Regions from separate parts of the Pseudomonas flexibilis genome, predicted to be linked through region 2. Evidence: riboswitches for the same ligand, from Rfam matches in the RefSeq annotation. Region 2 holds a riboswitch; the other holds the start of a gene.
The links. A riboswitch is a leader RNA that binds a small molecule or an ion and turns the genes downstream of it on or off. The one in region 2 is predicted to bind cobalamin.
Positions count from the first base shown of each region.

Region 1: another riboswitch for cobalamin. It lies ahead of PT85_RS17010 (TonB-dependent receptor domain-containing protein); the one in region 2 lies ahead of btuB (TonB-dependent vitamin B12 receptor).

Region 1 covers NZ_JTAK01000011.1:34,648-38,809, forward strand. Annotated here, with positions in the region: gene cobT (nicotinate-nucleotide--dimethylbenzimidazole phosphoribosyltransferase) at 139-1,185, shown strand; gene PT85_RS17000 (adenosylcobinamide-GDP ribazoletransferase) at 1,182-1,958, shown strand; gene cobC (alpha-ribazole phosphatase family protein) at 1,943-2,461, shown strand; cobalamin riboswitch at 2,655-2,859, shown strand; gene PT85_RS17010 (TonB-dependent receptor domain-containing protein) at 2,956-4,162, shown strand, end outside.
Region 2 covers NZ_JTAK01000001.1:175,644-179,805, forward strand. Annotated here, with positions in the region: gene PT85_RS00875 (ABC-F family ATP-binding cassette domain-containing protein) at 1-339, shown strand, start outside; gene PT85_RS00880 (GNAT family N-acetyltransferase) at 420-860, shown strand; gene PT85_RS00885 (DUF3833 domain-containing protein) at 887-1,426, opposite strand; gene PT85_RS00890 (chalcone isomerase family protein) at 1,439-1,981, opposite strand; cobalamin riboswitch at 2,109-2,329, shown strand; gene btuB (TonB-dependent vitamin B12 receptor) at 2,444-4,162, shown strand, end outside.

The DNA of each region.
Region 1 (4,162 bases), on a different contig from region 2:
CGGACAGGAAGGCACTGTCCGCGCTACGCCCCTAGCCCCCCTGATGCTTGTCCCGCCCCGCTCCCGGCAGTAAGGTTCCGGCGGCCCCCTTTTTCATTCCTTCCGCACCGGCCCGCCCCGGTGCTATCGAGCGCCTTGATGTCTTCCCTGCCCTGCTTCAACCTTTCTGCCCCCGACACCGCCATCCTTCCGGCCCTGCGCCACAAGATCGATCGCAAGACCAAGCCCCTCGGCGCCCTTGGCCAGCTGGAGGCGCTGGTCTTGCAGATCGGCTGGGTACAGCAGACCCTCAGCCCCGAGCTGAACCGCCCGAGCCTGACCATCTTCGCCGCCGACCACGGCCTGGCCCAGTCCGGCGTCAGCGCCTATCCGGCCGAAGTCACCCCGCAGATGGTGTACAACTTCCTGGCCGGCGGCGCCGCCACCAACAGCTTCGCGCGCCAGCATGGCTTCGCCTTCCAGGTGGTGGATGCCGGGGTGAACCACGACTTCCCCACCGACCTGCCGCTGCGCCACGAGAAAATCGCCCACGGTACCGCCAACTGCCTCGAAGGCCCGGCCATGAGCCGCGAGCAGGCGCTGCGCTGCCTGGAAACCGGCCGACGCATCGCCCACGAGGAAGTCGCCCTGGGTAGCAACGTGCTGGCCTTCGGCGAGATGGGTATCGGCAACACCTCCGCCGCCACGCTGCTCAGCCACCTGCTGGCCGACCTGCCGATCGCCGCCTGCACCGGACGCGGCACCGGCCTGGACGACGCCGGCCTGGCGCGCAAGGTCGCCACCCTGCAGGCGGTGGCCGAGCGCGTCGGCCCCGGCCCGCACGACGCCCTGAATGCTCTTGCCGAAGTCGGCGGCTTCGAGGTGGCGATGATGACCGGCGCCATGCTGGGCAGCGCCGAGAAGGGTGCGCTGATCCTGGTCGACGGCTTCATCGCCACCGCCGCGCTGCTGGCCGCCATGCAGATCGCGCCGGCGGTGCGCGACTACGCGGTATTTGGCCATCGTTCCCAGGAAGGCGGTCACCCGCTGTTGCTGGCGCACCTCAAGGCCACGCCCCTGCTGCAGCTGGACCTGCGCCTGGGCGAAGGCAGCGGCGCGGTGCTGGCCTTCCCGCTGTTGCAGGCCGCCTGCGGCTTCCTCAACGAGATGGCCTCGTTCGAATCCGCCGGCGTCTCCGACCGATGAGCGAGCGTTCCGCCCTGCGCCGGGAGACCGACCGTTTCCTGTTGTCCCTGCAGTTCTTCACCCGGGTGCCGATCCCCGCGCGGGTGCCCTATTCCGAGGACGAGCTGAACAGGGCGGCGATTTACTTCCCGCTGATCGGCACGCTGATCGGCGCGGCCTGCGCGCTGGTCTACTGGGGCGCCAGCTTCCTGTGGGATGCGCCGATCGCCATCTTCCTGAGCATGGTGTTCGGTCTGCTGCTCACCGGCTGCTTCCACGAGGACGGCCTGGCCGACTGCATGGACGGCATGGGTGGCGGCTGGGACCGCGAGCGCATCCTCACCATCATGCAGGACTCCCGGCTGGGCACCTACGGCGCCGCCACGCTGCTGGCGGCGCTGGGCGGCAAGTTCCTGCTGCTGGTGTCGCTGCCCGCCGCACTGGTGATTCCGCTGATGATCCTCGCCCATGCCGTCGGCCGCCTGAACGCGGCGACCATGATGCTCACCGAGTCCTATGCGCGCCCGGAAGGCAAGGCCAAGCCGCTGGCGGTGCGCATCTCGCTGCTCGGCCTGCTGATCGCCGCCGCGCTGGCCCTGGCGCCATTCCTGTGGATCGAACTGCCGCCCCTGCTGTGGCTGGCGGTGCTGCCGCTGATTCCCCTGCGCCTGTGGTTCGCCCGCTGGCTGCGCAAGTGGATCGGCGGGTTTACCGGCGACTGCCTGGGTGCGCTGCAACAATTGAGCGAGCTGACCTTCCTGCTCGGGGCGTTGGCGCTGTGCCGCTTTATCTGATCCGCCACACCCGCGTCGGCTGCGCGCCGGGGCTGTGCTACGGCCAGCTGGATGTACCGCTGACCGACAGCTTCGCTGCCGAAGCCCAGGCCGTGCGAAATGAGCTGGCCCAGACCTTTCCCGACGGCCTGCCGCCGGTGTGGAGCAGCCCCAGCCTGCGCTGCCGCACACTGGCCGATGCGCTGGAAGTGCCCTACTGCGCCGATGCGCGGCTGATGGAGCTGAACTTCGGCGCCTGGGAAGGCCGCACCTGGGCGGAGCTGGATTCCCCCGAGGCGCGCCACTGGGGCGATCACTGGCAGAGTGCCGCGCCGCCCGGCGGCGAATCCCTGCCCGAACTGCTGGCCCGGCTGCGGGAGTTCCTCGACGAGATCGAAACCGGCGATGCCCTGCTGATCACCCATGCCGGGCCGATCCGCGCGCTGCATCACCTGCTGCTCGGCGAACCCCTGGAAACGGCGTTTCGCCGGCCGGTGGGCTACGGCCAATTGCTGCGCCTGTAACAGAAGCGCGGCCTGCGCACTGACCTGTGGGAGCTCATTCGCGAGCTCTTAGTGCGCTCCGCAGCCAGAAGCTCGCGAATGAATTCGCTCCCACAAGCACAAAAGCGGCGCCGCGCATCGGACGCCGCCACCCGCAGGCGCCAGGCCATTCTTAACCCCGGTCATTGCCTCCACGCCCCCCGCCCGTTATGGTGCGCGCGTTTTTCTTGTCGGTGCGCAAGCGTTTTTGCGTTAAACGGGAAGCCGGTGGCGCTCTTTGGAGCCATCCCGGCACTGCCCCCGCAACGGTGAATGACCGCCCCTCGGGCGGCGACTCCAACAGCCACTGGGAATTTTCCCGGGAAGGCGGAGTCGTCAGGGTCATGAGTCCGGAGACCGGCCGACAGGAAGCGACTGGTGTTGCGGAGGGCGGCACCGTCAAGCGCTGTCTCCCGTATGCCGCGCTTGTGTTCCTGCCCTCCTCAAAAGCATTGATCTTTTGAGGAATTCTTCTGATGAAACTGTCCCGCCTGGCCCTGGCGATTGCCCTGGCCTCCCCTGCGGCATTCGCCGCCAATGAAACCCCACGCTTCGATGAACAGCTGAAGCTGCCGGAGGTGGTGGTAACGGCCTCGCGTACCGCCGAAAGCAAGGGCGACACCTACAGCGCCGTAACCGTGTTTACCCGCGATGACATCGAACGCCTGCAGCCGAGCACTGTGCCCGATCTTCTGCGCCGCACCCCAGGCGTGCAGGTCATGCAGAACGGCGGACGCGGCTCAACCGTTGGGGTGTTCGTCCGCGGCACCAAGACGGCACAGACACTGGTGCTGATCGACGGCCAGCGCGCCAACGACACCAACCTCGGCGGTGCTCCACTGAACACTCTGAGCGTGGATCAAATTGAACGGGTCGAAATCCTGCGCGGCCCGCGCTCAGCCATCTACGGTTCCGATGCCATCGGCGGTGTCATCCAGATCTTTACCCGCCGAGCCGAAGGACCCGGCCTGTCTCCGCGCGTTCGGGTTGCCTACGGCAGCCACGACACATGGGAGCAATCCCTAGGCCTGTCCGGCGGCAACAACGCCACCCGCTTCAACCTGAGCCTTAACCACGAGCAGAGCAATGGCTTCAGCCGCTCCAGCCTGCGCACCGGAACGGATGCCGACAACGACGGGTTTGAAAACTCCTCGATTGCCCTGAATCTCAATCATCGTTTCAGCTCGCAGACCGAGGCCGGGCTGAACATCAGCCACACGGATAGTGAGTACGAATACGATGGCTTCGGCTGGAGCCAGTTCCCCTACGACGAGGTCAAGAACAGCTTCTATTCCGCCTACCTCAGCCACCAGTTGACTCAACTCTGGAGTACACGCCTGGAACTGGGTTACTCGGAAGGCGAAATGCACAACCTCGACAGGGCGGCGGTGACCGACAGCTTCAACGAAACCGAGCGCGAAAGCCTGAACTGGACAAACAGCCTGTCCCTGAGCGATGCACAGCGCCTACAGGTCGGCCTCGACTGGTACCGCGACCATATCCACAACTCCGGACGCTACACGGAAGACTCCCGCTACAACGCAGCCGCCTTCCTCCAGCACAGCTACAACGGCGAGAATTTCGGCACCGAAGTGGGCGTGCGCCACGATGACAACCAGCAGTTCGGCACTGAGAACTCGTGGAACGCCGCATTCAAATTGCCCCTGAATGACCGGCACCAGG
Region 2 (4,162 bases):
AACCGCGTGGCCAGCGAAAGCGCACTGCGCATGTGGCTGGCGCAGCTTGGCCTGGATGCGCAGCGGGTGACGATGCCCAGCGGGACGCTCAGCGGCGGGGAACGCCTGAAGGCGGCGTTGGCCTGCGCGCTGTACGCCGAACCGGCGGCGCAGCTGCTGCTGCTCGATGAGCCGAGCAACCATCTGGACCTGGCCTCGACGCAGGCGCTGGAAGCCATGCTGCGCGGCTACGCCGGTGCGCTGCTGGTCGTTTCCCACGATGAGGTTTTCCTGGAAGGGCTGGCGCTGACCCATCGCCTGGAAGCCACCGAGCAGGGCTGGGTGCTGGGGTTCTGGTGAAGCGGAGCAGGGGAGGTTACCGCTGCGTAAACCGCATAAGCTAGCTGCCTCCATTTGCATCAGCGCATACGAGACCCAGCATGCATATCATCAGCGTCACCCCAAACGAAGTGGGGCTTGTGGCCCCGTTGTTCGACCAGTACCGGGTCTTCTACCGGCAGCCCAGCGATCCGGCGCTGGCCCAGGCATTCATCGCCGAGCGGGTGGCCAACCGCGAGTCGGTAATCTTCCTCGCCCTGCAAGACGGCGAGCCCGTGGGCTTCACCCAGCTGTACCCGAGCTTCTCGTCGGTCTCGGCGCGGCGCACCTGGATTCTCAACGACCTGTACGTGGTTCCGTCCTGCCGCGGGCAGGGAGTGGGCAGCGCATTGCTGGAACGGGCCAGGGCCCATGCGCAGGCGACCGGCGCCAAGGGCCTCGGTTTGCAGACGGCAGTGGACAACCTCAACGCCCAGCGGCTGTACGAGGCGCTGGGTTATCGGCGGGAGGAGGGGTTCTACAGCTATTTTCTTGCCGTGTAAGCCGGCCAGGCTGCGCGGCCAATCCGCTACGCCCCCTCCGCCCCGCGCTTGCGGAAGAACAGCGTGATCTGCCCGACCTCGACGCCGAACTTGGTCATGAACGAGCGATTGGCCAGGGTGTGTTCGTCGATCAGGTACATCCAGTCGTCCAGCTTCACGTCGTAGACGCTGTCGCCCACCGGCAGGCGCAGGGTGTAGCGCAGGCGCAGGGCGTTGCCGGCGACCTGCAGGTGGCCTTCGCCGACCACGTCGTGGGCGGTGCCGCGCCAGTGATCGGGGCCGTCCGGGGTGAAGGTCCACACGCGGCGGTCGGTGCTGCCGTCGCTGAAGGTGAAGTCCTCTTCGAGGATCAGTTGCTCGCCGCGCGAGTAGCCGTTGATCGCCACGCTGAAACGCTTGACCACCTCGCCCGAGCGTTTCTGGAACATGCCCCAGGCGTCCACCCGGCCGGTGAAGTACTGGCGCAGGTCGAGGGGCGGGGTCTGGTCGCGGTAGTGGTCCACCTCCACGGCGCAGCCGGCCAGGGCGACGGCAAGGGACAACAGCAGGGCAAGGCGCTTGAACATGGCGGTCTCCGGTCAGGGGCGGGCGTCGCCCAGCAGGCGGGCGCGCAGTTCGGGGTTGCGGGTGCGCGGGTCGAGCCAGATGGCGAAGAACGCGCGGGCGAATTCCGGGTCGGCGATCTCGTGCTGCAGGCGTGTGCCGGCATAGAAGCGCGCGCCCTGGTCCGGCAGGTGTACGCCGATGATGCGCTCGCCGGGCTGCACATCGACGAACGCCCGCCGCATCTGCGCCTGCCAGCGCTGCAGCTGGGCGGCATTGATGGCATCGCCATTCAGGCGACGGATTTCCTTGAGGCTGGCCTCGACCAGGTCGTCGCGCTCGATGCTGCGGTGATAGGTGAGTTCCAGGGCGAACGGCGCATCGGCGCGAAACGGCTCGGTGGGACTCCACAGCCGCGCGGTGTAGATGCGGAAGCCGAACAGTCGCAGGTCGCCACCGCCGATCAGACGCGCCTCGGGCAAGGCGTCCTGCCAGCTGGCCTGTGCGGCGCCGGCGAGCAGCAGCAGGCTGAGCGCACAGGAATGGGCGATGTGGCGCAGTGCAGAGAGCGTGATCATCTTGGGAGCCCGCAGCAGTCGATACCTGCCCATAAATCTATACGAATACTTAAAAATGTACAGGTTTTGCGATGACCAGCAGGCGATGAACAGCTGTGCGCATTGACGCTGCCGTCCGGGATCACTACCCTGCGCGCCAGCTTCAGGTGCCCCCGTTCGCGGGGGTGAAACAGGGAAGCCGGTGCGCCACGCTCTGACCGTGGCAATTCCGGCGCTGCCCCCGCAACGGTAGGCGAGTCTAGAAACCGCAGTTGGCCACTGTGCTCCGGCATGGGAAGGCGCGGTATTCGGGAACCCCCACGGGTTCCGCTCGCAAGCCCGGAGACCGGCCTGGCGCATTTCCACGGCAGTGCGGCGGGCGCTGGGCTGATGGGCGTGCCCTGGCGCGCGTCCGCATCTTTCGTTCTCCGTCTGTGGTCGTCGACCTTGAGTCGTGCGGGTAGGCACGACGGAGTTCATCCCTTGATTCGCAAGCCTGTTGATCGTCCGGCCGCCGGTGTGCTGCTGGGCGTCGTTTCGCTTTACCTTTCTCTTTCCTGTGTGTCCCTGGCGCTGGCCGCCGAGCCGCTGCTGCTGGCCGAGTCGGTGGTGACCGCCACCCGCACCGAGCAGGCGACGGTAGCGATCGCCTCCAGCAGCGTCATCACCCGCGAGGACATCGAGCGCCAGCAGCCGCGCGACGTGCCGGAGCTGCTGCGCAGCCTGGCCGGCGTCAACGTGTGGAGCAACGGCGGCAGGGGCAAGGCCACCACCGTGTCGCTGCGCGGCACCCACGACAAGCACCTGCTGGTGCTGGTCGACGGCATCAAGATCGGCTCCGCCACCTCCGGCAGCGCGGCGTTGCAGAACATCCCGGTCGAGCAGATCGAGCGCATCGAAGTGGTGCGCGGCCCGCGCTCCAGCCTGTATGGCTCGGAGGCCATGGGTGGGGTGATTCAGATCTTCACCCGCCAGGCCCAAGAAGTCGGGTTCACGCCGGGTTTCGCCGTCAGCGCCGGCAGCCGCTCCACCTACCGGGGTAGCGCCGGACTGCAGGGCAGCAACGGACCGGGCTGGTTCAGCCTCGGGCTGGTGAGCGAGTCCACGGACGGCATCAACGCCCGCAGTTTCCGGCCGGCCGCGCCGGCCGCCTACGAGCCGGACGCCGACGGTTTCCGCGAACACTCGGCGTCGCTGCGTGGCGGCTACCGCTTCGCCGGTGGACTGGAGCTGGACGCCAACTGGCTGCAGAGCGAAAACCGCAGCGAGTTCGACAGCCGCAACACGCGCGGCACCTCCGGTTTCGACGCCTACAGCGAAGGCGATCTGCAGGTGCTGGGGTTGCGCGCGCGCTTCACGCCGCTGGCGGCCTGGAACGTCACCCTGCAAGGCGGGCACAGCGAGGACCGCAGCGAGAACTTCCAGGACGATCGCCTGTACTCCCGCTTCGACACCCTGCGCGACAGCCTCGCCTGGCAGAACGATATCCGCCTGGGCGCCGGTCAACTGCTCAGCCTGGGGCTGGACTACCAGCGCGACCGCATCGACACCACCAGCCGGTACGCCGAGGACTCGCGCTTCAATCGCGGGGTGTTCGCGCAGTACCAGGCGCGCTTCGGCCGCCACGGCCTGCAGGCCGCGCTGCGCCACGACCGCGACGAGTTCTTCGGCGGTCACGGCACCGGCAGCCTGGCCTGGCGCTATGCGCTCAGCGACGCGCTGAGCCTCAGCGCCTCTTACGGCACCGCCTTTCGCGCACCGACCTTCAACGATCTCTACTATCCGGCCAGCGCGTCGACCGCCGGCAACCCGGATGTGCAGCCGGAAACCTCGCAGAGCTACGAGCTGGGCCTGGAAGGCGGCCAGGCGTGGGGCGAGTGGAGCCTGCATGCCTTCGAGAACCAGATCGACGACCTGATCGAGTGGCAGGGCCGCAGCCCGATGCGCCCCACCAACATCAGCAGTGCGCGGATACGCGGACTGGAGGCCTTTGCCGGCACCGAGCTGTGGGGCTGGCGGCTGACCGGCAACCTCACCCTGCTCGACCCCCGCGACCTCAGCCCGGAGAACCGCGGCCACCTGCTGCCGCGTCGCGCCAAGCGCAGCCTGAACCTGGACCTGGAGCGCCGCTTCGGCGCCTTCGGGGTGGGCGCCGGGGTGTTCGCCAACAGCTACCGCTTCGATGCCGAGGAAAACAGCGAC